3 regions of the Streptomyces sp. NBC_01689 genome follow, and region 3 is predicted to be linked to each of the others. Evidence: riboswitches for the same ligand, from Rfam matches in the RefSeq annotation. Region 3 holds a riboswitch; each other region holds the start of a gene.
What was found. Region 3 has a riboswitch for S-adenosylmethionine ahead of thrC (threonine synthase). Riboswitches for the same ligand answer to the same signal wherever they lie in the genome.
Positions count from the first base shown of each region.

Region 1: another riboswitch for S-adenosylmethionine. It lies ahead of OG776_RS42435 (putative leader peptide); the one in region 3 lies ahead of thrC (threonine synthase).
Region 2: another riboswitch for S-adenosylmethionine. It lies ahead of OG776_RS29560 (aminotransferase class V-fold PLP-dependent enzyme); the one in region 3 lies ahead of thrC (threonine synthase).

Region 1 covers NZ_CP109592.1:2,542,563-2,552,888, reverse strand. Annotated here, with positions in the region: gene OG776_RS10870 (VWA domain-containing protein) at 1-1,294, opposite strand, end outside; gene OG776_RS10865 (AAA family ATPase) at 1,291-2,148, opposite strand; gene OG776_RS10860 (TetR/AcrR family transcriptional regulator) at 2,315-2,887, shown strand; gene OG776_RS10855 (CaiB/BaiF CoA transferase family protein) at 2,944-4,128, opposite strand; gene OG776_RS10850 (maleylpyruvate isomerase family mycothiol-dependent enzyme) at 4,394-5,188, shown strand; gene OG776_RS10845 (MarR family winged helix-turn-helix transcriptional regulator) at 5,350-5,850, opposite strand; gene OG776_RS10840 (YceI family protein) at 5,980-6,495, shown strand; gene OG776_RS10835 (glutathione S-transferase family protein) at 6,607-7,395, opposite strand; gene OG776_RS42435 (putative leader peptide) at 7,487-7,561, opposite strand; SAM riboswitch class IV at 7,598-7,744, opposite strand; gene OG776_RS10830 (amino acid ABC transporter permease) at 8,388-9,377, shown strand; gene OG776_RS10825 (amino acid ABC transporter ATP-binding protein) at 9,374-10,168, shown strand.
Region 2 covers NZ_CP109592.1:6,918,636-6,928,961, reverse strand. Annotated here, with positions in the region: gene OG776_RS29565 (Lrp/AsnC family transcriptional regulator) at 1-66, shown strand, start outside; gene OG776_RS29560 (aminotransferase class V-fold PLP-dependent enzyme) at 179-1,543, opposite strand; SAM riboswitch class IV at 1,727-1,843, opposite strand; gene trpD (anthranilate phosphoribosyltransferase) at 2,201-3,265, opposite strand; gene qcrB (cytochrome bc1 complex cytochrome b subunit) at 3,407-5,044, opposite strand; gene qcrA (cytochrome bc1 complex Rieske iron-sulfur subunit) at 5,041-6,105, opposite strand; gene qcrC (cytochrome bc1 complex diheme cytochrome c subunit) at 6,102-6,911, opposite strand; gene ctaE (aa3-type cytochrome oxidase subunit III) at 6,976-7,596, opposite strand; gene OG776_RS29530 (hypothetical protein) at 7,790-8,191, shown strand; gene OG776_RS29525 (L,D-transpeptidase) at 8,278-9,543, opposite strand; gene OG776_RS29520 (cytochrome c oxidase subunit 4) at 9,700-10,098, opposite strand; gene ctaD (aa3-type cytochrome oxidase subunit I) at 10,095-10,326, opposite strand, start outside.
Region 3 covers NZ_CP109592.1:5,464,109-5,474,434, reverse strand. Annotated here, with positions in the region: gene OG776_RS23350 (hypothetical protein) at 1-81, shown strand, start outside; gene OG776_RS23345 (carboxylesterase/lipase family protein) at 188-1,738, opposite strand; gene OG776_RS23340 (NADH:flavin oxidoreductase) at 2,110-3,285, opposite strand; gene groL (chaperonin GroEL) at 3,462-5,084, opposite strand; gene OG776_RS23330 (cold-shock protein) at 5,497-5,703, opposite strand; gene OG776_RS23325 (MoaD/ThiS family protein) at 6,156-6,431, opposite strand; gene thrC (threonine synthase) at 6,554-7,882, opposite strand; SAM riboswitch class I at 7,900-8,056, opposite strand; gene OG776_RS23315 (glucosyl-3-phosphoglycerate synthase) at 8,224-9,168, shown strand; gene OG776_RS23310 (alpha,alpha-trehalose-phosphate synthase (UDP-forming)) at 9,295-10,326, shown strand, end outside.

The sequences.
Region 1 (10,326 bases), 2.9 Mb from region 3:
GCGCGGCGGAGTCGCCGGTGCCCCACTGGGACCGCGGCTCTGGGTTCAACCAGTAGACGCGCCGGGCCTGTTCGCGCAGGCACCGGACGGCCGGAAGGTTCGGGTCGGCCATGTTCGTACGGGCGTCGCCCAGGACGAAGACGGTCGAACGCGAGCCCACCGCGCCGGCGTACCGCTCGGTGAACTCGCCGAACGCGACGCCGTAGTCGCTGCTCCCGTGCCAGCCCGTCAGCGTGGCCTCGGCCCGGATCCGGGCACCCAGCCCCTCCGGGTCGGCCGCCCCGTGCTCCAGCAGACCGGTCACCTCGTCGATCCGGTTGACGAAGGCGAACACCCGTACCTTGCCGAACTGGTCGTGCAGCGCCTGCACCAGCAGCATCGTGAAGTCCGAGAAGCCCGACACCGACCCCGACACGTCGCACAGCAGCACCAGTTCGGGCCGGACGGGCCGGCGCCGGCGCAGCACGGGCCGCATCGGCACACCGCCCGTCGACAGCGACGCGCGCAGCGTCCGCCGCAGATCGACGGTGCCCCGGGCGGCCCGGCGGCGGCGGGCGGCGAGCCGGGTGGCCAGCTTGCGCGCGAGCGGCTGGACCACCCCGCGCAGCTCGGCGAGCCGGTCGCGGCCCGCGAAGAGGAAGTCCACCCGGTCGGCCGTCGGGGCCACCGCCCGCCGGGCGGTCTCGTCCCGGCCGCGCCGCTCCGCGACCCGCCGTCGCGCCTCCGCCGCGACCAGCGCGCGGAAGTCCTCGATGCGCCGCCGGATCTCGTCCTCCAGGAGCCGGTCGGTGAACCCGGCGGCGCCGGACCGCGCCCGGACCTCGTCACGGGCGCGTGCCAGCAGCGTCTGCGGACGCAGCCGGTCGAGCGTCTGGTACGAGGACCAGCCGTCCGATCCCGGTGAGGAGCCGTACCCCCCGAAGCCGTCCACCGCCTCCACGGCCAGCCGGGCCAGCAGCGCCGCGTCGTCGGCGGCCAGCGCGGACGCGAGGCGGTCCCGCAGCTCCTCCCGGTCGGCGGCGGGCGCGTCGGTGCCCGCCGCGCCGCTCCCCGGTACGCCCACGAGCCGCGGGAAGTACAGGTCGAAGGCGGGATCGAAGACCCGGCGCTGCGCCGTGCCGTGCAGCAGCGTGGCGGCGAGGCCCTCGCGCAGGCGTTCCCGGTCCGTCAGGCCGAGTGCCTCCATCGCCCGGGCGGCGTCCACCGTCTCGCCGGTGCCGATCCGTACGCCGTGCGCGCGGAGCGCGCCGACGAGTTCCGTCAGCCGCCGGGTCACCCCGGCCGGCGCGCTCACACGGCGTCCAGGTCGAGTTTCGCGCCGGCCTTGAGGATGTCGTCCTGGTGCTTGAGGAGTACGCCGAGACTGTCGCGTACGACGGACTCGTCGAGGGTGTCGGCGCCGAGCGCCAGCAGCGTGCGTGCCCAGTCGATGGTCTCGGCGACCGAGGGGACCTTCCGCAGATCCATCTCGCGCAGCGCGCCGACCACCCGCACCACCGACCGCGTGAGCGCCTCGTCCAGGCCCGGCACCTTCAGTCCTACGATGCGGCGCTCCAACTCCTCCTCCGGGAAGCCGATGTGGAGGAAGAGGCAGCGTCGGCGCAGCGCCTCGGACAGCTCGCGACTGGCGTTCGAGGTGAGCACCACGAAGGGCCGGCTGGTGGCGGTGATCGTGCCCAACTCGGGGACGGTGACCTGGAAGTCGCTGAGCACCTCCAGCAGCAGGCCTTCCACCTCGACGTCCGCCTTGTCGGTCTCGTCGATCAGCAGCACCTTGGGGCCGTCGCCCCGGATGGCGGTCAACAGCGGCCGGGGCAGCAGGAATTCCTCGCTGAAGATGTCCGTGCGGGCCTCGTCCCACGTCTCGTCGCGGCCGGCGCTGATGCGCAGCAACTGCTTGGCGTGGTTCCACTCGTAGAGGGCCCGGGACTCGTCGACCCCCTCGTAGCACTGCAGCCGGATCAGCCGGGCCCCGGCGACCTGTGCGACGGCCTTGGCGAGCTCCGTCTTGCCGACCCCGGCGGGGCCCTCCACCAGCAGGGGCTTGCCGAGGCGGTCGGCCAGGAAGACGGTGGTGGCGACCGCGGGGGAGGCCAGATAGCCGGTCTCGGCGAGGCGGGCGGAGACATCGTCGACGGACGTGAACAGCAACGGGGCCTCCAGTGCGGGCGAGGGTGGGCGCACTCTCGAATGTCACTATCCAAGCGCTTGTTCAGTGGCCTGTCACGCGCGGACCGTCGCATGTGACGACGCCCACTCACCCCGGTAGACCGATCGGTTTCCGCGTCGGGTTCCCGCGCGGTAGCCTTCCCGTATGGCCACAACAGACAAGGCGTCCACGAGGGACCGGCTGCTGGACGCCGCGGCCGACCTCTTCTACCGCGAGGGCGTCTCCGTCGGCATCGAGGCACTGTGCAGGACGGCCGGTGTCTCGAAGCGGTCGATGTACCAGCTCTTCACGAGCAAGGACGAGGTCCTCGCGGCGAGTCTCGAACGCCGGATCCCGCTCTACGAGGAGCAGCTCGCGCCCGCTTCGGCGGCCGACGGCACGCCCCGTGAGCGCATCCTGCACGTCTTCGAGCGGGCGGAGTACGTCTCCACGCGCCCCGAGTACCGCGGCTGTCCCTTCCTGGCCGCGCTGGTCGAGCTGAAGGACCCCGAGCACCCGGCGAGCGTGGTGGCGGGCAGGGCCAAGGACCGCCTGGAGGAGAGGTTCCGCGCCGAGGCCGAGCTGGGGGGCGCGCGGGACGCGGCGTTCCTCGCCCGGCAGCTGATGCTGGTCTTCGACGGAGCGAGCGCCCGCGCCGGGTCCCGGATCGAGACCCTGGAGGACGGTCTGGCCACCAGGACCGTGACCGCCCTGCTGGACGCTGCGGGCGTCGGCTGACCTCTGGCGGCGAGGCACGGAGGCCCTCGGGTGTGCCCCGCAGGGCCCCCGGTCGTTCAGACGACGCCGTCGGCGCGCAGCGCGGCGATGTCGGCGGGGCCGTGTCCCAGCGCGGTGAGGATCTCGTCGGTGTGCTCGCCGAGGGCGGGCACGGGGTCCATGCGCGGATCGACTCCGGCGAGGTCGACGGGCGGCAGCAGGGCGGGCACCACGGCGCCGGGCACCCGTACGTCGCGCCAGCGGCCCCGTTCGCGCAGGACCGGATGGGCGAGGAACTCCTCGACGGTGTTCACCCCGGCGTTGGCGATGCCCGCGGCGTCCAGCAGTTCGCCCGCCTCGTGACTGCCGAGCGTGCCGAACCGGTCGGCCACGATCGCGTCGAGCGCGTCACGGTGGGCGACCCGGTCGGGACCGGTGGCGAAACGCGGATCGTCCACGAGGTCCGGGCGCTCAAGGAACCGCTCGCACAGCGCGACCCACTCCCGTTCGTTCTGGATGGAGAGGAGCACGTCCCTGCCGTCGGCCGCGGGGTACGTGCCGTAGGGAGCGATGGTGGCGTGCCGGGTGCCGATCCGCGGCGGCTGGGTGCCGCCGTGGCGCGTGTAGAGGGCGGGCTGGCCCATCCACTCGGCCAGCGCCTCGAAGAGGGAGACCTCCACGGCGCGGGCGACGCCCTGGGTGGCGCGGGTGAACAGGGCGGTGAGGACGCCCGAGTAGGCGTACATGCCCGCCGCGATGTCGGCGACCGACACCCCGGCGCGGGCGGCGCCGTGTTCGTTGCCGGTCAGTGAGACCAGGCCCGTCTGGCACTGCACGAGCAGGTCGTACGCCTTGCGGTCCGCCCACGGTCCCTCGGAGCCGTAGCCGGTGACGGCGCACGGGATCAGTGACCGGTGCCGTTCCCGCAGCGACGCGGCGTCGAGGCCGAGCCGGGCCGCCGCCCCGGGGGCCAGGTTCTGCACGAACACGTCTGCTCCGGCGAGCAGTTGCTCCAGGATGTCGCGACCGCGGGCCGACTTGAGGTCCAGGGTCAGTGACTCCTTGGACCGGTTGAGCCAGACGAAGTAGCTGGACTCGCCGTGCACGGTGGTGTCGTAACGGCGGGCGAAGTCGCCCCCTCCCGGGCGTTCCACCTTGATCACCCGGGCGCCGAGGTCGGCCAGTTGACGGGTCGCGAAGGGCGCCGCCACGGCCTGCTCGACACTGACGACGGTGATACCGGCGAGTGGGAGTTCGGTCATCGGGCGGACCTCCGGGGAGCAGGCCGGGAGAACGGGGCGACGCGGGTCATGCTGCCATCATGGCCGCGCCCGCGGTGATCGCGCAGACACCGGGACGCGACGGCGGCGCGGGCACCGCGGAGTGGGGCCGGGGCGGGACGCCGACGGGCACCGTCCTCGTTTTCCGCCGTCCTAGGACCCGCGGTCTTTGATGCCGCGACGGTCCTCGGTACCGTTCCCGCACCGTCCCATCCCGCCCCACCGCACCCCTCCCCGGAGCCGAGACATGACCGACCGTGCCGACCGGACCATCGCCGCCCTGCGCAGCGGACACGACCACCTGACCTCCGTGGTCCACGGACTCGCCGCCGCCGACCTCACCCGGCCCTCGGGCGCTTCGGAGTGGGACGTGTCCCAGGTGCTCAGCCACCTGGGCAGCGGCGCGGAGATCGGCCTCGCCTCGCTGGAGGGGGCGCTGAACGGGACCGGACCGCGGGGCGGCGACTTCAACACCTCGGTGTGGGCGCGCTGGGACGCGATGTCCCCGGCCGAGCGTGCCGAGGGGTTCGTGACCGCCGACGAGCGACTCGTCAGCACCTACGAGGCGTTGGACGCGCGGGCCCGGCAGGAGCTCCGGGTGGATCTGGGTTTCCTGCCGGCTCCCGTGGACGTCGCGACCGTGGCGGGACTGCGGCTCAGCGAGTTCACCCACCACACCTGGGACGTCGAGGTGGCGTTCGACCCGGCGGCGGCCCTGCTGCCCGTGGCGGTCGGGCCGCTCCTCGACCAGGCCGGTCTGCTCATGGGGTTTCTCGGCAGGGCGGACGCGCTGGGCGGCCGCCACGTCCGGGTCGCGGTGCGGACGGTCTCTCCCGAGCGGGCGTTCGGGCTCGACGTGGGTGACTCGGTCGCGCTGGTCGACGAGCCCGCCGACCCCGACGCCGTGCTGAGCGCTCCGGCCGAGTGGTGGCTGCGGCTCGTCACCGGCCGGCACGCCCCGGCCCGCACCCCGGCCGAGGTGAACCTGAAGGGGGACGCCCTCACCCTCGACGACCTGCGACGCGTGTTCCCGGGGTTCTGATCCGCGCGGCCGTCGTGACGGCCGTCGTCCGGCGCGCGAGGCCGTCCGCGGGGGCGGCTCCGCGCGCCTTCGGGCCGCGGCGTCGGCGGGTGTGCCGCGTCGTGGCCCGCCGGCCCGTCCCCGGAGCCCTTCCGGGCACGGCGTTCCCGGGGCCCCGCGCTCTACGGCCGGTCGCCGGGCGCCTCGGAGGGCGGCAGCAGATCGTGCAGCTGCTCGAACCGCTGCGCGCACGCCGTGCGGGCGATGGCCTGCGAGACCGCGTCGGCCAGCGGGCGCGAGGACTCCCTCAGCAGGGTGCGTGCCTTGTCCGTGAGGACGACCTCGATACCGCGTTTGTCCCCGCAGGCCGAGCGCCGGGTGATCAGGCCCGCGCGCTGCAGACAGGCCACCTGATAGGTCAGCCGTGTCTTGGGCCGGCCCAGCAGCTCGGCGATCTGTGTCATGCGCAGGCTGGAGCCGGGCTGGTCGGCCAGCAGGCACAGCACCAGGAACTCGTCGTGCGAGACCCCCAGGGCGTCCTTCACCCGAGCGCGCAGCTGCTGCTCGATCGCGCCGGCCGCCGCCAACAGCCGCATCCAGGACCGCAGTTCGCCCGGAAGCAGGCCGTCGTCGCCCGCCGGCTCGTGTTCGGGCAGGTCAGCGGGGGCGAGAAAGTCGGCCATGGTGTCACAGTCTACTGGTTGTCCAAATTTGGAAAACGGGCTAGCCTGTGATCGTCCAAATTTGGATGACTCTCGTTCGTCCCACGGCCCGTGCCCCATCGCCCACCGTCAACCGTATGGAGAACACTCATGACCGTCGCCGTCGAAACCGGCCTGTGGCAGCTCGACCCCGCCCGTACCAAGGTCGCCATCCGGCACAAGACGATGTGGGGTCTGGTCACGGTGAAGGGCGTCTTCGCCACCGTCGCCGGGGAGGGCGAGGTGCGGCCCGACGGGACCGCCCGGGGCACCGTGACCCTGGACGCGGCGTCCCTCGACACCAAGAACGGCAAGCGGGACAAGCACCTGCGCTCGGCCGACCTCTTCGACGTCGAACGTCACCCCACCATCACCTTCGCGGTGGACGACGCCGCGGTGGCTCAGGACGACACCGTCACGGTCGCCGGAGAGCTGACCGTGCACGGCGTCACCAAGCCGCAGCCCGCCGTCGCCCGTGTCACCGCGGCGAGCGTCGACGAGGTCACCCTGGACACGGAGTTCAGCGTGGACCGCGACCAGTTCGGCATGGGGTGGAACCAGCTGGGCATGCTCCGCGGCCTGACCACTGTCGTCGGCACACTCGTCTTCACCCGGGTCAAGGGCTGACCGACGACGGGGCCCCGGCCCACCCGCCGTCGCCGCGGCCTTCGGGCGGCCGCGGCGCCGGGCGTCCGGCGGGTGAACACCCCGCCGCCCGGGGGTCGTTCGGGTGACCGCTCAGCCCCGGAGCCCCGCGTCACGGAACGCCGGACGGGCGCCCAGCCCGGCGACGTACTCCCGCAGCCGGCCGTACGGGGAGAGGGCGTCGCCGGCACCGAGGCGGACGAGAGCGACCCACAGGTCGACGTCGGCCGCCGTCAACTCGTCGCCCAGCACGTACGCGTGCGCGGCGAGCCGACGGTCCAGCGAGGCGAGCGCGGCCGACCGCGCCGCCGGCGCCGCCGCCGGGGTGAGATTCCGGTGCAGGAGGACGCGCAGGGCGTCGATGTCCGCGGCGAGGGCCGGCGGGTGCAGCCGGGGGTGCCCGCCGTCGCCGCGACAGCCCGGAAGCTCTCCGAGGTCGCGCAGGATGTCGGGCGTGTGGTTGCTGACGATGCGCCCGCTCCAGCGGTCGCAGAGCGCCGGCGCGGTGAGCGGACCGTCGTAGTGGTGCCAGGTGGCCTCGTACGCGGCCCGCAGCGCGGCGCGGGCGTCCGGCGTTCCGGACGGCGCCGTCAGCAGGGTGGAGGTGACCGAGTCCCGCAGACCCAGCAGGCCGAGGGTGATCGAGATGCGCAGCGAGCGCGGACAGTCCTCGGAGAGGTACAGCTGATAGCGGTGCGGCGCCGGGTAGAAACCGCCGGCCGGACCGACCCCGATGCGGCTGCGGATCCGGTGCCCGCGCAGGGGTGCCGTGCCCCGGGGAGGCCCGGCGACGACGGTCCCCGGCACGGGTGAGGGTGAGGGCGCGGTCGAGGAGCAGGGGGAGGCGGCGGCGGACGGACCGAGCGAGGCTGTCTCGGGCATGACTCTCCATGGGAACGGCGAAGCCCTGCCTCCCCGGGGGGCGGCAGCGGCGGAACGGAGTGACTGCGCTGACGTACTGTCCGGCGGCGGACTAGTAGGCGCTGGAGACCCGCTGCAGATCGATGTGCAGGCGTCTGGTCAGACCGCTCGTGCCCGTTCCGGTCATTCCCGTCGCTCCCGTGTCCGGGGCTCGCGAGAGGCGAGACCACGCTTGCCCCGCCGCTCCGGCGGGACCCGGTCGTCACCCGGGGCACCCCGTCGCGGTGGAAGGGTTGCCTGTCAGCGGGCCGGGGCCGATCAACCGCCTCGCACGGACGGAACCGGGCGAAGGGCGCTGACAATCGTGACCGTCCCCGTCAGTCTCGGTCCGCTCCACGGGCCCGTCAAGAAGGCACCCGCGCGGTCTCACCACGTGGTCGTCCGGGCTGCCGGACGTTGACATCCGTCGGGGGCCGTGCCTAACTTACGCCGCATCGGACCGGAGCAACTCCGGTGGACACGAGGCCCGACGGGCCGGAACGGTGACGGTGACCGCGATGCACGCAGCTCAGGGGAAGACCGCCTCGCGGTCCCACGGCTGCCACCGCGCGCTCATGAACCGTCGCCCCGAGCGGCACCTCACCGACGGCGGCAGCGCCCGCACGGCCCGGTGTTGTCCCGCTCCCGGCGCCCGCTGTCGCTGTCAGGGCTGACGCGCTCCCTCGCCGGTCCCCGCTCGCCGCATCCCGGTTCATGAAAGCCCGGCCGGCCGACCCCGGTTGCTGCGGACCGGGCCGGTGAACCCCGGCCGGCGGACTCCCGGCCCCTGATCTCCGCCGTCCGGCACAGGACCCGTGATCGCCGAATTGCCCCGTACCGGCGTCGAACGGGCGGTCCGCCGGTGACCTCCTTCCCCTTCCCGCCCCCCGCATCGGGTTCGTTCCCCGTGCGCGTACCCCGTCGTCTCCTCGTACGGGCCGCGCCCGGGGAGTCCGAGCCGCCTGGAGCCCTCCATGAGTGAATCCCTGGGCTCCGCCGTGCCGTTGGGCACGGCGGAGCCGCCCCCCGCTCCCGTGGCCGAACCGAGGCCGTACGCGGCGCAACGGGTACGGCCGCTGCGCCGGCCGGGCCGCTGGATCGTCTCGGCGGCCGTGCTGGTCCTGGTCGCGCAGATCGTCCACGGCCTGGCGACCAACCCGTTCTTCCAATGGGACAGGTTCCAGTACTGGTTCCTGCGGCCCACGATCGTCGACGGCTTGCTGATCACCCTCGAAGTGACCCTCTACAGCGCCCTTTCGGGCCAGCTGGGCGGTGTCCTGCTCGCGCTTGCACGGCTCTCCCGGAGTCCGGTGCTGCGCGCCGTGAGCTGGGTCTACATCTGGCTCTTCCGCTCGGTCCCGCTCATCGTCGTCCTGCTCTTCCTGTACAACTTCTCAGCCCTGTACCGGACGTTGAGCCTCGGCGTGCCGTTCGGTCCCGCCTTCCTCACCTTCGACGAGTCCCGGCTCGCCACCGACATGGCCGTCGCGGTCGTCGGGCTGAGCCTCAACGAGGCGGCGTACGCGGCCGAGGTGGTACGGGGCGGCATCCTCTCCGTCGACCAGGGCCAGCACGAGGCGGCGGCCGCGCTCGGTCTGCCGAAGGGCTACCAGTTCACGAGGATCGTGCTCCCCCAGGCCCTGCGCTCCATCGTTCCCAACTACGTGAACCAGTTGATCGGCCTGATCAAGGGCACCTCCCTGGTGTTCTACGTCTCCCTGCTCGATCTCTTCGGCTCGGTGCAGAGCATGGGCAGCACCTACCCCGGCGACATCGTGCCGCTGCTGCTGGTCGCCACCGTCTGGTACCTGATCCTCACCAGCGTCGTGTCGGTCGTCCAGTTCCACGTCGAGCGGTACTACTCGCGGGGTGCGCTGCGCACGCTCCCGCCCACCCCACTGCGGAGACTCCGCACCGGTCTGCGCGACCTGCGGGCCCGGATCCGGAAGGAGGCGGCACGGTGAGCGCCGAGACCGCGGAGCACCTGGACGGCCGGCCCGCGGCGGTCGAGGTGCACGACGTGCACAAGTGGTACGGGAACCAACGGGTGCTGAACGGGGTGCGGTTGACCGTCCGGCCCGGCGAGGTCACCGTGGTCCTCGGGCCCTCCGGCTCCGGCAAGTCCACGCTCCTCAGGGTGATCAACCATCTGGAGAAGCCCGAGATCGGACACGTCCGTGTGAACGGCGAACCGATCGGTGTACGGGAGCACGGCGGCCGGCTGAGGGAACTGAGCGAGCGGTCCATCCTCGCCCAGCGCGGCCGGATCGGGTTCGTCTTCCAGAACTTCAACCTGTTCCCGCACCTGACGGTGCTGGACAACGTGGCCGCCGCGCCCGTCGCCACCGGCCGGCTGGGCAGGCCCGAAGCCCGGAAGCTGGCGCGCACCCTCTTGGGCCGGGTCGGGCTCGCCGACAAGACCGCCGCCTTTCCCCTGCAGTTGTCCGGCGGGCAGCAGCAGAGGGTGGCCATCGCGCGTGCCCTCGCGCTGCGTCCCGGAGTCATCCTCTTCGACGAACCCACCTCCGCGCTCGACCCCGAACTCGTCGGCGAGGTCCTCGCCGTCATCAAGGACCTGGCGACCAGCGGCACCACCCTCGTCATCGTCACCCACGAGATCGGCTTCGCCCGTGAGGTCGCCGACCGGGTGGTCTTCATGGACGCCGGCCGGATCGTCGAACAGGGGCCGCCCGCCCAGGTCCTCGACCGTCCGGCACACGAGCGGACCAGGGACTTCCTGAGCAAGGTCCTCTGAATCCCGGACCCCCGAACGACCCACCCACCCGCCACCACAGACGCCCCACCCATCCACCGCCGAGGACGCCCCACCCACCCGCCACCGCAGACGGCGCACCCGCGTTCCTCACCGCACCTCACCTCCCACGCGGACGCGCACCCCGCCACGCCCTCACG
Region 2 (10,326 bases), 1.5 Mb from region 3:
GTCGCCTTCCGCACGTACTCGCAGCACGACCTGGAGGCGGCCTTCGCGATCGGCCTGGACTCCTGACCGGCCCGGACTCCTGACCGGCCGCGCCCCATGGCCGACCGCGACCCTTGACCGGCCGCGACTCCTGACCGGTCCCGCGACCCGCGCCACACCGCCCGAGGGGGGACCCGGGTCAGACCGCGGGCACGCAGCGACCGCCCTCGGTGCGGTAGCGCCACTGCGCGCCGTCCCGCACGAGCTCCTTCACGGCGCGCACGAAACGCTCCACGTGCTCGTCCGGGGTGCCCGCCCCGAAGCTGACGCGGATCGCGTTGAGGGACTTCTCGCCGGGCGCGGCCTCGGGGGCCCCGCACTCGCCCTGGGTCTGCGGGTCGCTGCCGAGCAGCGTGCGCAGCAGCGGGTGCGCGCAGAAGAGCCCGTCCCGCACCCCGATGCCGTACTCGGCGGAGAGCGCCGCCGCGAAGTGCGAGCTGTTCCAGCCCTCCACGACGAACGAGATGACACCGACCCGGGGCGCGTCGTCGCCGAACAGGGACAGCACGCGCACCCCGGGCACCTCGGCGAGGCCCTCGCGGACCGTGCGGATCAGGTGCCGCTCGCGGGCGACGATCCGGTCGAAGCCCTCCTCGGCGAGCGCCTTGCAGGCGGAGGCGATGGAGTAGGCGCCGATCACGTTGGGGGACCCGGCCTCGTGCCGGGCCGCGCTCTCGTGCCACTCGACGTCGACACCGCCGTCCGCGCGCCGGGCGACCTTGCGGCTGGCGCCGCCCCCGGCCAGGTACGGCTCGGCGGCGCGCAGCCAGTCGGAGCGGCCGGCGAGGACACCGGAGCCGAAGGGCGCGTAGAGCTTGTGCCCGGAGAAGGCGACCCAGTCCACGTCGAGGTCGCGGACGGACACCGGGTGGTGCGGGGCGAGCTGAGCCGCGTCCAGCACGATCCGGGCGCCGTGGGCGTGGGCTGCGGCGGCGAGCTCGCGCACCGGCCACAGCTCGCCGGTGACGTTCGAGGCCCCGGTGACGCAGACGAGGGCGGGTCCGTGCGGGTCGCGGCGGCCGGCCAGGGCGCGCTCCAGGGCCGCGACGGCCTCCCGCGGGGTACGGGGCGCGTCGAGGTAGCTGACCCGGGCGTCCTGCCACGGCAGCAGCGAGGCGTGGTGCTCGGTCTCGAACACGAAGACCTGGCAGTCGGCCGGCAGGGTGGCGGCGAGCAGGTTGAGCGAGTCGGTCGTCGACCGGGTGAAGACGACCTGGTCGTCGTCCCGGCAGTCCAGGAACTCCGCGACGGTCCCGCGGGCGTTCTCGAAGAGATCGGTGGACAGCTGCGAGAGGTAGCCCGCTCCGCGGTGCACACTGCCGTAGTACGGGGCGTACGCGGCGACGTCGTCCCAGACGCGCTGGAGGGCCGGGGCGCTCGCGGCGTAGTCGAGGGCGGCGTAGGTGACCTCGCCGCCGGTGACGAGCGGGACGGTCACATCACGGCCCAGAACGGGCAGCGGGGCACAGACGGACTGGTCGACGGCAGCGGTGGAGACAGACATGGCGCACTCCTGTGAGGCAGGCGGAAGCACCGCGCGAGCGGGGGCGTAGCGGGGTACGCCGCGCGCCGCCCGGCGCAGGTGAGGGTGAAAAGGGGTGTGCGGAGGCGGGGCTCTACGCCCTAGCGCATTCGCTTGCTCACAGAAGGCTCCCTCGAACGACCAGGACCCCTGGGATGCTCGAGGGGTCCGCGCTTGCCGCAGACCTCGCTGCCTACGGCCTGGTCTTCACCCGGGGCACCCCGCCACGGACGGAGGGTTGCCGGACAGCCGGCCGGGGCCTGATGGCTGTCGCTCATGACCTGATACCGCATCCTGCCACACGGTCTTCCGGACGCAACCCGGAGTCCACATGGCGGTACACGCCCCCCTGCCCGAGCCCTCTCGTACCAGGGGCTCCCGCCAGGGGCGCCGCGCCCCCTGGACCCCCGCCCTCGCACGGAGCCTCGACCTCGAACGCCGGACGGGCCGGAGATGCCCGCCCACGCTCGAAGACCGACGCCCGCCACCCACGCACAACCAGCCCGTCCGGCGCCGCTTGAGGACGAGGCCGTCCAGGCCGATGCGGGGGTCCGGGGGCGGCAGCCCCCGGCAGCACGAAGGCCGACGCCCACCGTCCAGCCCCTCCGGGCTTGAGGGCCCCTCTACCCGGCCCGCGGGCTACGCGTTCGTGGCCGCCACCCACCGGTCCAGCGCGGCACGCGCCGCACCGGAGTCGATGGCCCCGGCCGTCCTCACCATCGCGGCACGGACCTGGTCCACCAGCGGCGCGTCCGTCGGGGACAACGCCACCAGCGCCGCCGCCGCGTTCAGCACCACGGCGTCCCGTACGGGCCCTCGCTCGCCGTCCAGGACGCGGCGGGCGACCTCCGCGTTGTAGGACGCGTCGGCGCCCCGCAGGGCCTCCACGGGGACGAGGTCGAGACCGACGTCCCGCGGGTCGAACCGCTCCTCGGTCACCTTGCCGTCCCGTACGACCCAGACCCTCGACGTCGCCGTGGTGGTCAGCTCGTCCAGCCCGTCGTCACCGCGGAAGACCAGCGACGAGTTGCCGCGCTCGGCGAAGACGCCGGCCATGATCGGCGCCATCCGGGCGTCGGCGACACCGACCGCCTGCGCCCTGACCCGCGCGGGGTTGGTCAGCGGGCCGAGGAAGTTGAAGACGGTCCGGATGCCCAGCTGTCCGCGCGCCGCCGCCACATGACGCAGCGCCGGATGGAACTTCACCGCGAAGCAGAAGGTGATCCCGGCCTCCTCGGCCACCTCGGCCACCCGCTTCGGCGTCAGTTCCAGATTGACGCCGAGCTGCCCCAGGACGTCGGAGGCACCCGACGCCGAGGACGCGGCCCGGTTGCCGTGCTTGACGACCTTCGTGCCGGTCCCGGCCACCACGATCGACGACATCGTGGAGATGTTCACCGTCTTCGCGCCGTCGCCGCCCGTACCGACGATGTCGACGGTCTCCCCCGGCACCTCGATCACCTTGGCGTGCGCGTACATCGTGCGGACCAGGCCGGTGATCTCCTCGACGGTCTCGCCCTTGGCCCGCAGCGCCACCACGAAGCCGGCGATCTGCGCGTCCGTCGCCTCGCCGCTCATGATCCGGTCCATCGCCCAGGCGGTGTCGTCCGCGCTCTGGTCCCGGCCGTCGAGCAGGCCGTTCAGCACCGCGGGCCAGGAACGGCCCGCCGCGATGTCGCCTCCAGCGGGGGTCACAGCACTCATATGCCGCTCCTGGGTTCGTAGACACGTACAAGCAGGGTCCACCCTATCCAGCACCGGGCACGGCAAAGAGCCCCCGTCCGGGCAATGGACGGGGGCTCCTGCCGTGGCGATCAGCGGGACCGGTGAGGACCGGCCGGAGGATCAGTGGTGGCCGTGGCCGCTCGTGATCTCCTCGTACTCCTCGACCGTGGGCTTGGGGATCTGGCTGTTCTCCCCGTAGAAGCCCTTGCTGAGCTTGGCACGCAGCCGCTGCGCGCCGTTGACCTTGCGCTCGACACCGTTCTCGTCGACCACCGGGCCGATCTCGGCGGGCTGGTACTGCTCGTGCGCGGTGAGCGTGTGCAGGGCCTCCTGGCCGAGCGGCTCGTGCACCTCGATGAACTCACCGTGCGGCAGGCGCTTGATGATGCCCGACTCGCGGCCGTGCAGCACCTTCTCCTTGTCGCGGCGCTGGAGGCCGAGGCAGATCCGCTTGGTGGCGATGAAGACCAGCACCGGCACGACGAAGAACGCGATCCGGACGAACCAGGTGATCGAGTTGATCGACAGGTGGAAGTGCGTGGCCCAGATGTCGTTGCCGCCACCGACCAGCAGGACGAAGTACCAGCTGATCCAGGCCGCGCCGAAGGCGGTACGGGTGGGGACGTTGCGCGGGCGGTCCAGGATGTGGTGCTCGCGGTTGTCGCCGGTGACCCAGCCCTCGATGAACGGGTAGACCGCGATCGCGACCAGGACCAGCGGGAAGATGACCAGCGGGATGAACACGCCCAGGACGAGCGTGTGACCCCAGAGGTTGATCTCCCAGCCCGGCATGACACGGATCAGGCCCTCGGAGAAGCCCATGTACCAGTCCGGCTGGGCGCCCGTGGAGACCATGTCGGGCCGGTAGGGGCCGAGCGACCAGATCGGGTTGATCGAGGCGATCGCCGCGATGGCCGCGATGGCACCGAAGACCAGGAAGAAGAAGCCTCCGGCCTTCGCCATGTAGACCGGCAGCAGCGGCATGCCGACGACGTTGTTGTTCGTCTTTCCGGGGCCCGCGAACTGCGTGTGCTTGTGGTAGAAGACCAGGATCAGGTGGCCGACGACCAGGCCGAGCATGATGCCCGGCAGCAGCAGCACGTGCACGGAGTAGAAGCGGGCCACGAAGTCGCCGCCCGGGAACTGACCGCCGAAGAGGAAGAACGAGAGGTACGTGCCGACGATCGGCACGGACAGGACCGCGCCCTCCATGAAGCGGACACCGGTGCCGGAGAGCAGGTCGTCCGGGAGCGAGTAACCGGTGAAGCCGGTGAACATGCCCAGGACGAACAGCAGGAAGCCGAACAGCCAGTTGACCTCGCGCGGCTTGCGGAACGCGCCCGTGAAGAACACGCGCATCATGTGCACGAACATGCCGGCGAGGAAGATCAGCGCCGCCCAGTGGTGGATCTGCCGGATCAGCAGACCACCGCGCACCTCGAAGGAGATGTGCATGGTCGAGTTGAACGCCTCGGACATCAGCTGACCCTGCAGCGGGACGTAGCTGCCGTGGTACTCCACCTCGTTCATCGACGGGTGGAAGAACAGCGTCAGATACACACCCGTGAGGATGATGATGAGGAAGCTGTACAGGCAGATCTCACCCAGCATGAACGACCAGTGGTCGGGGAAGATCTTGCGCATGTTGGCCTTGGCCAGGGAGTAGATCCCCAGGCGGCCGTCGGCCCAGTCGGCCACCCGCTCACCGGCGGGCGCCTTCTCGCGCGAGCGCGAGTCGGAGGTGGTCGTAGTGCTCATCCGCGCTCCCAGAAGGCAGGACCGACGGGCTCGTCGAAGTCGCCGAGCGCCTCGAGGTAGCCCTCGTCGTTCACACCGATGCGCAGCTGCGGCAGGGCATGACCGGCCGGGCCGAAGATCACTCGGGCACCGTCGGAGAGGTCGAAGGTGGACTGGTGGCAGGGGCAGAGCACGTGGTGCGTCTGCTGCTCGTACAGGGAGATCGGGCAGCCGACGTGGGTGCAGATCTTCGAGTACGCCACGATGCCCTCGTGCGACCAGGCGAGCTCGCGCTTGTCCTTGATGTTCTCCGGCTGGAGCCGGACGATCATCACGGCGGCCTTCGCGATCTCCTGCTGGAAGTCCTCGTCCTTCTCCTCCAGGCCCTCGGGCTTGACGAAGGTGAGCGAGCCGACGGCGATGTCGGAGGGACGCAGCGGCTCGTTCGTGTTCATGTTGACGAGGAGCTTGCCCTTGGACCAGATCGTGTGGCGCAGCTTGGTGCCCGGCAGCGGACCGAGGTCGCGCAGCAGCATGACACCGGAGAGCGGGAACAGGGCCAGCGCGCCGAACATCGTGGTGCGGATCAGCTTGCGACGGCCGAGCGCGGACTCCTTGGCGCCCTGCTTGAAGTCGGCCAGAACCTTGGCCTTGACCTCGGGCTCCGCCTCGATCGGGTGACGTTCGTCGGCGATCTCCACGTCGGACATCAGGGTGCGGGCCCAGTGGACCGCGCCCGCGCCGATGGAGAAGAGCGCCACACCGAGCGTCATACCCAGCGCGAAGTTCAGCGCGCTGATGTGCCCGAGCGGGAAGACGAAGATCGACTTGTCGTTCGGGATCGTCACGTAGGAGGCGATGAAGGCCACGGTGGCCAGCATCGACAGCGTGAACAGCATCGCGACCACACGCTCGGACCGCTTGGCGGCCCGCTCGTCGATGTCCTGGATGCGGTGCTCGTGGGGCGGCAGTCCCGGGTCCGCGAACGGGTTGTCCTCGTTCGCGACGGCGACTGCGCCGTGACCGTGCGCGTCGGCCTGCTCAGCGGGCAGGTTCTCTTCTGGAATGTCTTGGCTACTCATGACTTCTTGGCCTTTGCGGTCCGAGCGGCGACCCAGACGGCGACGGCGACCAGGGCGCCAAGACCGAAGATCCAGCCGAAGAGGCCTTCACTGACCGGCCCGAGGCCGCCCAGCTCGAGACCGCCCGGGCTCTCGGTGTTGTCACCGTTGACCGCGTCGAGGTACGCGATGATGTCCTTCTTGTTCTTCTCCGACAGCGTGGTGTCGGGGAAGGAGGGCATGTTCTGCGGGCCGGTCTGCATGGCCTCGTAGATGTGCTTCGGGTCGACACCCTCAAGGCTCGGCGCGAACTTGCCGTGCGTCAGCGCGCCCCCCTTGCCGGTGAAGTTGTGGCACTGCGCGCAGTTGGTGCGGAACAGCTCGCCGCCCTTGGCGATGTCCGCGCCCTCCGGGCTGACCTGGCTCTTCGTCGGGACCGTGGGACCAGCGCCCAGCGAGGCGATGTACGCCGCGAGCTGGTCGATCTCGGCCTGCGAGTAGATGACCTTCTTGCGCGGGATCTGCGCGCCCGGCTGCTGGGCCGGCATGCGGCCGGTGCCGACCTGGAAGTCGACCGCCGCGGCGCCCACTCCCACCAGGCTCGGCCCGTCGGAGGAGCCCTGACCGCCGGTCCCGTGGCAGCTTGCGCAGCCCACGGAGTAGAGCTTCTTGCCCTCGTCGATGGCAAGGGACTGGGCGGTGGTGTCGGCCTGCGCCTTGCTCGCGGGTGCGAACGCGGCGTACAGCCCCCCGGTGGCCGCCAGCGCGAGGAGTAGGACGACGACCGCCGCCAGCGGATGGCGTCGTCGTGCGGAGAGCTTTTTCACGGATTACCCCGGTGTCAGGATCTTCTGCGTCGATGCTTCTGGATGTTTCGGGCTGCGGGCCCGATTACTTGATCATGTAGATCGTGGCGAAGAGGCCGATCCAGACGACATCGACGAAGTGCCAGTAGTAGGACACGACGATGGCGGCGGTCGCCTGCTCGTGAGTGAACCTCTTGGCCGCGTAGGTGCGGCCGAGGACCAGCAGGAAGGCGATGAGGCCGCCCGTCACGTGCAGGCCGTGGAAGCCGGTGGTCAGGTAGAACACCGAGCCGTACGGGTCGGAGGAGAGCGAGAGCCCGTCCTTCTTGACCAGTTCGGTGTACTCGAAGATCTGACCACCGATGAAGATCGCACCCATCACGAACGTGACGGTGAACCACATCCGGAGCTTCTTCACGTCCCCGCGCTCGGCGGCGAACACGCCGAGCTGGCAGGTCAGGGAGGAGAGCACCAGGATCGTGGTGTTCGTCGCGGAGAACGGGAAGTTGAGATGGCCCGCCATCTCCTTCCAGTGGTCCGGTCCGGTCACCGATCGCAGGGTGAAGTACATCGCGAAGAGGGCCGCGAAGAACATCAGCTCGGAACTCAGCCAGATGATGGTTCCGACGCTGGTGAGGTTCGGTCGATTGACCGACGGGTGCGCGTGCCCGGTTTCTACTGTCGTTGCTGTCGCCACGACCGACATTATGTCGGTCGCTTATCCCGCCCTCACGCCGGGGGGTGCCGTTCGGGGGGTCTGGGGGGTGTGTCCAGCCCGTATGGCCCATCGAAGCCCTGTCCGAACCGGTGTTGACGAGGTGTTTGAAGGAGTAGCATCCGCGCCATCGGTACCAGGAGTTCCCGATCAATGCGGTGCTTCTCAGATGCGTGGAGGAACAATGCAGCCGACCGCCACGGTGCTGGTCTACAGTGACGACTCCCACACCCGGGGGCAGGTGCGGCTGGCGACAGGCCGCAGACCGGCCTCCGACGTTCCCCAGGTCGAGTTCATCGAGTGCGCGACGCCCGCCGCGGTCCTGAAGGAGCTGGACAGGGGCGGCATCGACGTCTGCGTGCTGGACGGCGAGGCGGTTCCGATGGGCGGCATGGGTGTCTGCCGGCAGATCAAGGACGAGATCTTCAACTGCCCGCCCGTGCTCGTGCTCATCGGACGGCCCCAGGACGCCTGGCTGGCCACCTGGAGCCGTGCGGACGCCGCGGTGACGCTGCCGGTCGACCCGGTGGAGTTCGCCGCCTCGCTGGCCTCCCTGCTGCGCCGCAAGGCCCTGCTCGGCGCCTGAGTTCCCGCCGCGGCGGGTGCGGGCCGCCTGGGGCCCGGCACACCGTCTCCCGCGCCCCCGACGGGGCGCGGGGCCGCGGCGCCGTCTCAGACGGACTCGGGTCGCAGCCGCGCCCTCTCCGCCGCCGGCGGGCCGTCGGGGGTGCCGACCATCAGGGCACTGCCGTTGCGCCAGTTCGCCCACGAGACGTTCCAGTCACCGAACCCGTTGTCGAACGCCGCCATCTGGGCGCCGTTGGAGTTGACGACCTTCACGATGTCGCCCACGCGTACGTGGTTGAAGAACCACGCCGCGTTGCTGGTGCTCATGCCGGTGCAGCCGTGGCTGACGTTGGCGTATCCCTGGGAGCCCACGGACCAGGGCGCCGCGTGGACGTACTCGCCGCTCCAGGTGACCCGGGTCGCGTAGTACACGGGCAGGTCGTAGGAGTCGGCGGAACCCTCGGCGATGCCGACGGTGGTACCGCGCATCCGTACGACGTACTCCTTGCTGAGCACCACCTTGACGCCGTTGCGCGTCTCGAAGCCGGGCTTGCCGGTGGTGATGGGGATCTTGTTGATCACGGCGCCGTTCTTGTACACCGTCATGACGTGCGTGCCGGCGTCCGTGAGGGCGACGAGCTGGTCGCCGGTGGTGAGCGTCAGGGGCTTCGCGTCGCCGCCCCAGAGCCCTTCGCGGACCTTGACGCCCTTGAGGTTGCTGTGCGCCTGGATGGTGGCGTGGGCGGGCCAGTACTCCTTGGGGCGGTAGTGCAGGGTCTTGTCGTCCACCCAGTGCCAGGCCCCTTCCACCGCGGGCGTCGAGTCCACCCGCAGGGCCCGCTCGACGATCGTGCGGGCGGCCTTGTCCTTGACGGGGGCGCTGAGTTGGGCGGTGACGGGCTGTCCGACGCCGTACTCGCCCGCGTCGGGCCCGAAGGTGACGCCGAGGGTCTTCTTGGCCTTGGGCGTGGTGGTGTCGAAGCCGATGGACTTGCGTCCCTGGGCGCCGTCCTCGTCCTCCGTGCTCACCTGCACCGTGTAGTGGGTGCCTGCGGCCAGGGCCGAGGTGCTGTGCCAGCGGGTGCCGTCGGCGGCGAGCTCGCCCGCCACGTACCGGCCCGACGCGTCCGTGGCCGTCACATCGGTGATGCGCTCGTCGTCGTCATTGACGGTGATCTCGAGCGGCTTGTCCGGGTCCACCTTGCTGCTGTCGCCCTCGACCGGACCGTTGAAGGAGATCAGGCCCGCCGCGTCGTACGGCTTGGCCGCCAGCGGATGACTGTCTGAGCCGCAGGCGGTCGTGGCCGCGCCGAAGGCAACCACCAGCGTGGCGCAGCTGACGACCGTGCGGATTCGCGGTGCGTGGTTCATGGGTTTCACGCTATGAACGGCCGGCCGCGACGGCACGGCGGGTGAGCCGACCGGGGGACATCGCGCGTGACACGCGGAGAACCCGGGCCCTCCTGACGGAGAGTCCGGGTTCTCTGGTGTAAAGGGTGTCCCGCGTGCGGCGCGGGCCGCCGGGTCCTACTGGGTCCGGTTGGGACCGTGGTAGAACTCGAAGACCCAGCCCCACAGACCGATCAGGAGCAGCGGGGCCGAGAAGTACAGCAGCCACCAGCCGAAGATGACGCCCATGAAGCCGAGGGCGCCGCCGATGCCGAGCGCGAGCGGCTGCCAGCTGTGCGGGGCGAAGAACCCCACCTCACCGGCCTCGTCCGCGACGTCGGCCTCCTTGTTGTCCTGCGCCAGCTGGTCGACCCGCCGGGCCGTGAAGGCCAGGTAGTAGCCGATCATGACGCTCAGGCCGAAGCCCAGGAAGAGCGCCGTGGTGCCGGCCGGCTCCTTCGACCACAGGCCGTACACGATGGCCATGATCAGGATGAAGACCGCCAGCCAGAGGAACATCTTGCCTTGGACCTTCACTTGCCGGCCCCCTTCCCGCCGGCCAGGGCCGCCGAACCGTGACCGGAGTTCTCGAGCTGGTCGAGAGCCGCGATCTCCGGGTGGTGGAGGTCGAACGCCGGGGATTCACTGCGGATCCGCGGCAGAGTGAGGAAGTTGTGGCGCGGCGGCGGGCAGGACGTCGCCCATTCGAGCGAACGGCCGTAGCCCCACGGGTCGTCGACCTCGACCTTCTTGCCGTACTTGGCG
Region 3 (10,326 bases):
CACGAGTTCACGGACTACGAGGTCCTGCGCATCTGGGGCACACCCGTCAAGGTCGACATCGAACCGATGGGGAACCTGTAGCCGGCCGGGTGCGCGGCCTGGCCGGGCCGACCGTCCGCTTCCCGGGTCGGGGCCCGGCCGACGGCCCCGCCCCCGCCCGGCCCCGCGGCCGTGGTACGCCGGGCGCTCACCCCAGCAGGGGCAGCGCCGGGAAGCCGTACCCCTCCCACAGTCCGCGCGCCGTCTCCCCGGGATAGCCGGTGACCACCGGATCGGCGTCGAGGACCTGCGTCAGACGCCGCTCGGGCCCGTACGCCGGCCAGCCCGGGTCACCCGTTCTCGCGAACGCCGTCCAGGACGTGCGCAGCAGCGACGAGAGGGCCAGCGCCTCCGGTGTGGGCCCGGCACCGGCGAACACCAGCGCGCCGAGGTCCGCGCCGAACGTGCCGAACAGCAGCGGGACGTCCAGGCCGTGGCAGGCGCCCAGCACACCGTCACCGCCCGGGGCCGGCCAGGCCAGTTCGTAGAGGTGCGCCCGGCCGCCGCCGGTGAGCTGCGCCTCCGCCAGGTGCAGGGAGGGCATGGCGAACAGCCAGTCGGTGTGGACGCGTTCGTACAGCTCACCGGGCGAGGCGCCGGGGTAGGCCGCACGGTAGGCCCGTGCGCCGTCCGGGCCCGGTGCGAACCTGCGCAGGGCGGCCGTGGCGTCCTCGTCGGTGACCCTCCCGAGGGAGCCGCCGAGCACCATGAACAGCCGGAACTCGTCCCGGTTGTGCCCGGTGACCAGTTCCACGTCCCGCGCGGCCCCGGCCGCCAGCGCCTGCCAGGGCGTGACCGGCAGCACCTCGCCGTCGACCACCGGTGAGAAGGGCGTCAGCGTGTGGGCGACCGGTCCCCAGCGTTCCTCACGGGCCCGCATACCGGCGCCCACCGCCGCCCCCGCCTGGGGCAGCCGGCGCGGATCCACGGCGGCCAGGTCGGCGGCGGTCGGGCGCAGCCCCGCCTCGGCGGCGATGGCCGACGCGATGTCCCGGGCCAGCTCGTCCGAGAAGAACGGGCCCGGCACGGACTGCGCGATCGCCCGCCGGAACAGCCCGGCGGCACGGGGCATGGCCAGCAGCGACGCCACCGAACCGGCACCGGCGGACTCGCCGAAGACGGTGACCTGTCCGGGATCGCCGCCGAACGCCGGGATGTTCTCGCGCACCCACTCCAGGGCGGCGACCTGGTCGAGCAGGCCCCGGTTGGCGGGCGCCCCCTCGATCCGGGCGAAACCCTCGACCCCGACGCGGTAGTTGAGGGTGACGACGACGAGATCACCGTCGCGGGCGATGAGCCGGGCGTCGTAGCCGGGGCTGCCGGCGTGGCCCATCTTGTAGGCGCCCCCGTAGATCCACACCATCACCGGGCGGCGCGCGGCCGGGTCGGGGTCGGGGGTCCAGACGTTCACGGTCAGCCAGTCGTCGCCCGCCGGGCCGGCCGGCACACCGGTGCGGTCCGGGCCCGGTGTCTCCTGCGGGGGCGGCGGGCCGAAGGAGTACGCCTCCCGGGTGCCGTCCCAGGCCCGTGGCGGACGCGGTGCGGCGAACCGCGCCGCACCGACGGGGGGCCGCGCGAACGGGATGCCGCGGAAGACGGTCAGGCCGTCCTCGCGGCGGCCGCGCACGGCGCCGCTCGCGGTACGCACCACGGGCCCGGCCAACCCGGCGGCCCGCTCGGAGGACTCGGCTGTCGTCATGGGTGACCCCTCACTGACGGCTCGGCGCATCGACCCCGCCCACGGTACGAAACCGCGCGCGAACCGTCGCCGGCCACGCCGCTCCACCCACCCGCCTGCCCCGGCCCGGCCCCTGAAAGGCGGCCGGTTCCGGCCCGCGAAAGGCGCGGGCCCGGCACGCGTCGGCCCCGGCCCGGCCGTCCGGCGGATCCGCGGCCTGCTCCCCGCCGCCGGCCGGCCCTCACCCGAAGGCGGGACCGGACCGGGCGGTACGGGGACCGGGAGAGCCCGCGGGCGGGCGCCCCGTGGGCGAATCCTGTGGGCGGACCCGGAGCCGCGGACCAAGAGCCGGGCCCCGGGTCGGGCGGGCGGCCGGGCGTCGGGCCCGGAGGTCAGCTGAGCGTGCGCAGGGCCGCCGCGTCGTACGGCTTCAGCTCGTCGAAGCGGCCCGCGAGGACCTTCGCCGCCCACTCGGGGTCCTGGAGCAGCGCGCGGCCGACGGCGACGAGGTCGAACTCGTCGCGCTCCAGGCGGTCGAGGAGGTCGTCGATGCCCCGGACGGAGGAACCCTCGCCCTGGAAGGCCTTCAGGAACTCGCCGTCCAGGCCGACCGATCCGACGCTGATGGCCGGCTTGCCCGTCAGCTTCTTCGTCCAGCCCGCGAGGTTCAGGTCGGAGCCGTCGAACTCCGGGAGCCAGTAGCGGCGGGTGGAGGCGTGGAAGACGTCCACACCGGCCTCGGCCAGCGGGGCCAGGATCGCCTCCAGCTCCTCCGGGGTCTCCGCGAGCCGGGCGTCGTACGCCTGCTGCTTCCACTGCGAGTAGCGGAAGAGGACCGGGAAGTCCGGCGAGACCGCGGCGCGGACCGCGGCCGTGATCTCCGCCGAGAACCTGGCCCGGGCCACCGGGTCGCCGCCGTACGCGTCGGTACGGCGGTTGGTGCCGGACCACAGGAACTGGTCGAGCAGATAGCCGTGGGCGCCGTGCAGCTCGACACCGTCGAAGCCGATGCGCTCCGCGTCGGCCGCGGCCTTCGCGAAGGCCTCGATGACGTCGTCCAGGTCCTGCTGGGTCATGGCCCTGCCGGTGACCTCGGCGCCCTCGGTGGTCAGACCGGACGGGCCGACCGCCGGGGCGTCGGCGTACGGGGGCTGGCCGGCCTCGCGCACCATGCCGATGTGCCACAGCTGCGGCACGATCGTGCCGCCCGCCGCGTGCACCGCGTCCGCGACCTTCGTCCAGCCCGCGAGCTGCTCCTCGCCGTGGAAGCGCGGCACCCGGTCGCTCTGCCCGGCGGAATCGTGGCCGACGTACGTGCCCTCGGTGACGATGAGGCCGACACCCGCGGCGGCGCGGCGGGCGTAGTACCCGACGACGTCCTCGCCCGGAACACCGCCCGGCGAGAACTGCCGGGTCATCGGTGCCATCACGATCCGGTTCGGGACGGTCAGACCGTTCAGGGAGACGGGGCGGGACAGGATCTCTGCGGCGCGGGAGGCGGCGTTGGCAGTCACGTAGGGGGCTCCTCGGAGAGGTCGTTCGGTCGTCGGTGGCCTGTTGACGGGCATTCCGCACGGTATGTGCATGCGCATCGACCACCCGTCCCCTCAACCGCCCGGTCCGGCGCGACATTCCGGCGCCCTCCGGGGTGTTCTGTGACCCCGGACACGCCCGAGGGCGGCACCCCCTGGAAGAAGGGGGTACCGCCCTCGGAACGTCAGGACAGTGATCAGCCGGAGGCGGATCAGAAGTCCATGTCACCGCCCGGCATGCCGCCCGGAGCGGCCGCGGCGGCCTTCTCCGGCTTGTCGGCGATGACGGCCTCGGTGGTGAGGAACAGCGCGGCGATGGAGGCGGCGTTCTGCAGCGCGGAACGCGTGACCTTCGCCGGGTCGATGATGCCTTCGGCGATCATGTCGACGTACTCACCGGTCGCGGCGTTCAGGCCGTGGCCGACGGGAAGGTTGCGCACCTTCTCGACGATGACGCCACCCTCGAGACCACCGTTGACGGCGATCTGCTTGAGCGGGGCCTCCAGGGCGAGCTTCACGGCGTTGGCGCCGGTCGCCTCGTCACCCGTGAGCTCGAGCTTCTCGAAGACCGAGGAGGCCTGGAGCAGGGCCACGCCACCACCGGCGACGATGCCCTCCTCGACGGCCGCCTTCGCGTTGCGGACGGCGTCCTCGATGCGGTGCTTGCGCTCCTTGAGCTCGACCTCGGTGGCGGCACCGGCCTTGATGACGGCCACGCCGCCGGCCAGCTTCGCCAGACGCTCCTGGAGCTTCTCGCGGTCGTAGTCCGAGTCCGAGTTCTCGATCTCGGCACGGATCTGGTTCACACGGCCGGCGACCTGGTCGGCGGAGCCGGAGCCGTCGACGATCGTGGTCTCGTCCTTGGTGATGACGACCTTGCGGGCGCGGCCCAGCAGGTCCAGACCCGCGTTCTCCAGCTTGAGGCCGACCTCCTCGGAGATGACCTCGCCGCCCGTGAGGATGGCGATGTCGCCGAGCATGGCCTTGCGGCGGTCACCGAAGCCCGGGGCCTTGACGGCGACGGACTTGAAGGTGCCACGGATCTTGTTGACGACCAGGGTCGACAGGGCCTCGCCCTCGACGTCCTCGGCGATGATCAGCAGCGGCTTGCCCGACTGCATGACCTTCTCCAGGAGCGGGAGCAGGTCCTTGACGTTGCCGATCTTGGAGTTGGCGATGAGGATGTACGGGTCGTCGAGCGACGCCTCCATCCGCTCCATGTCGGTGGCGAAGTACGCCGAGATGTAGCCCTTGTCGAAGCGCATACCCTCGGTGAGCTCCAGCTCCAGACCGAAGGTCTGGGACTCCTCGACGGTGATGACGCCTTCCTTGCCGACCTTGTCCATCGCCTCGGCGATGAGCTCGCCGATCTGGGTGTCGGCGGCGGAGATGGAGGCCGTGGAAGCGATCTGCTCCTTGGTCTCGACATCCTTGGCCTGCTCGAGCAGGGCGCCGGAGACGGCCTCGACGGCCTTCTCGATGCCGCGCTTGAGGGCCATCGGGTTGGCGCCGGCGGCCACGTTGCGCAGGCCCTCGCGGACGAGCGCCTGGGCGAGCACGGTCGCGGTGGTCGTTCCGTCGCCGGCGACGTCGTCCGTCTTCTTGGCGACTTCCTTGACCAGCTCGGCGCCGATCTTCTCGTACGGGTCCTCGAGCTCGATCTCCTTGGCGATGGAGACACCATCGTTGGTGATCGTGGGGGCGCCCCACTTCTTCTCGAGGACGACGTTGCGGCCCTTGGGGCCAAGGGTGACCTTGACGGCGTCGGCGAGCTGGTTCATCCCGCGCTCGAGACCGCGCCGTGCCTCCTCGTCGAACGCGATGATCTTGGCCATGTGAAGTGGTCCTCCCGGACTGGGGTGGATTGCTCCGGACCGCGCTGGCGCCCGCGACGGACGGCCTGCCTGCCCCGGTGGTTCCTTGCACCACCTGGCCTGCGGGCCTCACCGACCCGGTCCTTCGTTATCACTCTCACCTTCAGAGTGCTAACGCAATGATTAGCACTCGCCCCTGCCGAGTGCAAGCGACTCGGGAGGATCCCCAGGTGAACACGGGCGGCACGGCGGCCTCCCGGAGGGCCCCGCCGGTGAGGGCCGGAGGCCTCGCGGGGGCACGCGCACGCACCGGGGCACGGGCATCCGGACACACCGGCCCGCCGAGGGCGCGGACTCGCGGACATACCGAAGGGCTCGCACCCCAGGGGGATACGAGCCCTTCGTCACGTCGAACAGTCAGTCGGCGCGTGCTTCAGCCGGTCGCGAGCCGGACCATGTCCGCCTGCGGCCCCTTCTGGCCCTGCGAGATCTCGAAATCGACCCGCTGACCCTCTTCCAGGGTGCGGTAGCCGTCCATCTGAATCGCGCTGTAGTGGACGAAAACATCCGCACCACCGTCGACCGCGATGAAGCCGTACCCCTTCTCCGCGTTGAACCACTTGACGGTGCCCTGAGCCATGCCTAACTCCCCTATTACTGGCCCTTGCACAGGACCGCACTTCGCGGACCCGGGTCAGACCTCCACCCCCCAACGGTTGGGGGTGTGCGCCGGAACGCGTCGACCGCGGCTGAATGTATCTGTCCAACTGCCGTCTGCAACAGGTCAATCGGACGAGAATTCTGGGCACGGCCGATCGGGAATATAGGGAGGATCAGCGAAGATTCAGGGCAACTCGGGCCCCATAAACGCCACATAAGGCTCAAAAACGCCGGTCACTTTGGCTACTTCTTACCGCAGGCCGGACGTGAACTCATATGCACCCGGCATGGAAAACGCGGCGGGTTCCCCAATCGTACCGCGCTCAACCCTACAGAATTGCCCCCTCCGCTTCTCTCACGGAGGGGGCAATTCGATGAACTCTCGGTGATTGGCATTACCCACGGTAATGATCTCACCGTGGGTAACCGGCGTCAGCCTCCGGCGACGGCCGGGATGATCGAGACGCCCGCGCCGTCCGGCGTCGCCGTCTCCAGGCCCTGTTCGAAACGGACGTCGTCGTCGTTCACGTACACGTTGACGAACCGGCGCAGCCTGCCCTCGTCGTCCAGCACGCGCGCGGCGATGCCCGTGTGGTTCTTCTCCAGGTCGGAGATCACCTCGCCGAGGGTGCCGCCCTCGGCGGTCACCTCGGACCGGCCGCCGGTGTAGGTGCGCAGGATGGTGGGGATGCGGACGTTGACGCTCATGCGGTGACCTCCCGGTCGGATGGTGGCGTACGACTGGAGAGCACCCCGGCAGGGGCGCGCGGAACCGCGCGGCCGGCCTCCCGGGGGCCCGTGGCCGGAGAGCGGCCTCCCCGGCCGGACGGCTACGCGAGACCGGCCTCGCGGAAGGAGTCCAGGCTCGGCCGGATGGTCGCGGTCAGTCCCGTGCCCGCCACCGCGTCCAGCGTCTTCAGGCCGTCGCCGGTGTTCAGCACGACCGTGGTGAGCGTCGGGTCGAGCAGCCCGTTCTCGATGAGCTTCCTGGTCACGCCGACCGTCACACCGCCGGCGGTCTCGGCGAAGATCCCCTCGGTGCGGGCCAGCAGCTTGATCGCGTCGACCACCTGCTCGTCGTTCACGTCCTCCACGGCCCCGCCCGTCCGGCGCGCGATGTCCAGCACGTACGGGCCGTCCGCCGGGTTGCCGATGGCGAGCGACTTGGCGATGGTGTCCGGCTTCTGCGGCCGTACGACGTCGTGGCCGGCCTTGTAGGCGACGGACACCGGCGAACAGCCCTCGGCCTGCGCGCCGAAGATCTTGTAGGGCCGGTCCTCGACGAGCCCGAGCCTGATCAGCTCCTGCAGCCCCTTGTCGACCTTCGTCAGCTGGGAGCCGGAGGCGATCGGCACGACGAGCTGGTCGGGGAGCCGCCAGCCGAGCTGTTCGCAGATCTCGTACGCGAGGGTCTTGGAGCCCTCCGCGTAGTACGGGCGCAGGTTGACGTTGACGAAGCCCCAGCCCTCACCGGCCGGGTCGCCGATCAGCTCGGAGCAGAAGCGGTTCACGTCGTCGTAGTTGCCCTCGATGCCGACGAGCTCGCCGCCGTAGACCGCGGCCATGACGACCTTGCCCTGCTCCAGGTCGTGCGGGATGAACACGCAGGAGCGGAAGCCGGCGCGGGCGGCGGCGGCACCCACCGCGCCGGCCAGGTTGCCGGTCGAGGAGCAGGAGAGGGTGGTGAAGCCGAAGGCGCGGGCGGCCTCGATGGCCTGCGCGACGACGCGGTCCTTGAAGGAGTGCGTCGGGTTGCCGGAGTCGTCCTTGACGAAGAGCCGGCCGGGGTCGACCCCCAGCTCGCGGGCGAGGTTGTCTGCCTTGACGAGCCTGGTCCAGCCCGGGTTGATGTTCGGCTTGTCGGCGACGTCGGCCGGAACGGGGAGCAGCGGCGCGTAGCGCCAGATGCTGGCGGGGCCGGACTCGATGCGCGCCCGGAGTTCTTCGGTGTCGTAGGCCGAGAAGTCGTAGGCGATCTCGAGCGGTCCGAAACACTCCTCGCAGGCGAAGACCGGGCCGAGCGGTACCCGGTGGCCGCATTCGCGGCAGGAGAGCGCCGTGGCGGGACCGAGATCGACGGTTCCGGCGGATCCGGTGGAAGCGGCCGGGGCGGTGGAGTTCGCGGTGTCCGGAGTGCTTGCGACAGTCTGCGCAGCCATGGAGGCGAGGCCCTTTCTCCTCATCTTCCTCACGACGCACTTCGCCGTGAGACGGATTTGGCACCTTCCCGAGCCGGGAGCCCCGCGACGCGATCGGTGATGATCGGTACGAGACCGGCTGGAGGGTTGCCGGGGCTTCATCGGGCCGTTTCCCTCTGCCCCTCTGGATGAGCGGTATTCGGTTGTTGGTCTTCAGTCCGGGACGATCTACGACATGCGATGGTCATCCGCGTTGTTCAAGACTGTAACCGAAGGCCAGGACAGTTGAGATAGTCGTCCGAACCGCGAGATGGATCACACCGTGAGAGACCGGGTGATCAGACAGTGAGGAGCCGCAGACCGTGCTGAAGGAAGTCGAGCGCTGGCTGGGCACACGCTCCTGGTCCGTGGCCGATCGCCCGCTCCACCGGATCATGTCCGCCAAACGTGCCTCGGGCTCCACGGTGAGCGTCGTGCTGCCCGCGCTGAACGAGGAGGAGACGGTCGGCGAGATCGTCGCCGCCATCCGTGCGGACCTGATGCGCCGGGTGCCCCTCGTCGACGAGATCGTCGTCGTCGACTCGGGCTCGACCGACCGCACCTCGGCGGTGGCCGCCGCGGCGGGCGCGCGCGTCGTGCACCGGGACGAGATCCTGCCCCGCATCCCGGCCGTACCCGGCAAGGGCGAGGTCCTGTGGCGGTCGCTCCTCGTGACGAGCGGGGACATCGTCTGTTTCATCGACGCGGACCTGAGGGAGTTCTCGTCGGACTTCGTCTCCGGGATCGTGGGCCCGCTGCTCACCGATCCTGGCGTGCACCTCGTCAAGGGGATGTACGACCGTCCGCTGGCCGGCGCCGCGGGCCAGGGCGGCCGGGTCACGGAGCTCATGGCCCGACCGCTGCTGAACATGCACTGGCCGCAGCTGGCCGGCTTCGTCCAGCCGCTCGGCGGTGAGTACGCGGCCCGCCGCTCGCTGCTGGAGCGGCTGCCCTTCCCCGTCGGGTACGGCGTGGAACTGGGCATGCTCGTCGACGCCCTGCACCTGGTGGGTCTCGACGCGCTGGCCCAGGTCGACGTGGGCCAGCGCATCCACCGGCACCAGGACGGGCAGGCGCTGGGCCGGATGTCCGCCGCGATCTACCGCACGGCGCAGCTCCGGCTGGCCCGTGGTCATCTCGTCCGGCCGTCCCTCACCCAGTTCGAGCGGGGCGAGGACGGTTTCGAGCCGCGCACGTACTCGGTGGACACGGAGGAACGCCCCCCGATGGCCGAAATCTCCGAGTACGTGGAACGCAGGGCCGCGTGAACCGCGCCCCTGGTGAGGGGGCGGTGGGAGGCCCGACGGGTCCCACCGCCCGCCGGCGCGTGTCCTTCGTCGCATACGGCCGACGGGAACGTTTGAGCGTTTCGGTGCCGGGCTAGGTTTCGAGGCATGGCTTCAACGGCTTCACCGCACGGCACCCACCGGATCCTCGTCGCGTCCAACCGCGGACCGGTCTCCTACGAGGTGGGCGAGGACGGCTCGCTCCAGGCCAGGCGCGGCGGGGGCGGGCTGGTGTCGGGGCTCTCCGCGATCGGGCCGGACGCGGGCGCGCTGTGGGTGTGCTCGGCGCTCGGCGAGGGTGACCGCGAGGCGGTCCGGCGCGGGGTGGGCGAGGACGGCGTGCGGATGCTGGACGTCGACGCCGCGGTGCACGCCGACGCGTACAACGGCATCGCGAACTCCGTCCTGTGGTTCGTCCACCACATGCTGTACCAGACGCCGCTGGAGCCGGTCTTCGACCAGGAGTTCCGCCGTCAGTGGGCATCGTACGAGGCCTACAACGGCGCGTTCGCCCGGGCCCTGGCGGACGAGGCGGCCGAGGGCGCCGTGGTGATCGTGCAGGACTACCACCTGACCCTGGTCCCGGGCATGCTCCGGGAACTCCGGCCCGACCTGCGCATCGGCCACTTCTCGCACACCCCGTGGGCGCCGGTCGACTACTTCCGGATGCTGCCCGACGACATCGCCGGGCAGGTGCTGCGCGGCATGCTCGGCGCGGACCGGCTGGGCTTCCTGACGCGCCGCTGGGCGGACGCGTTCACCGCCTGCTGCGAGGCGCTCGTCGGCGGACTCGGCGACACCCGGGTCGGTGTGCACGGGCTCGGCGCGGACGCGGACTTCCTGCGCGGACGCTCCCACGAGCCGGACGTCGCCGAGCGGATGGCCGCGCTGCGCGCACAGATCGGCGAGGGCCCCGACGGCCGCGCCCGCCGGGCGATCGTACGGGTGGACCGCACCGAGCTGTCGAAGAACATCGTGCGGGGACTGCTGGCGTACCGGCAGCTCCTGGCGGACCGGCCCGAGTGGCGGGAGCGGGTGGTCCACGTGGCCTTCGCCTACCCCTCCCGCCAAGACCTGGCGGTCTACCGGGACTACACGGCCGCCGTGCAGACCCTGGCGGAGGAGATCAACTCCGAGTAC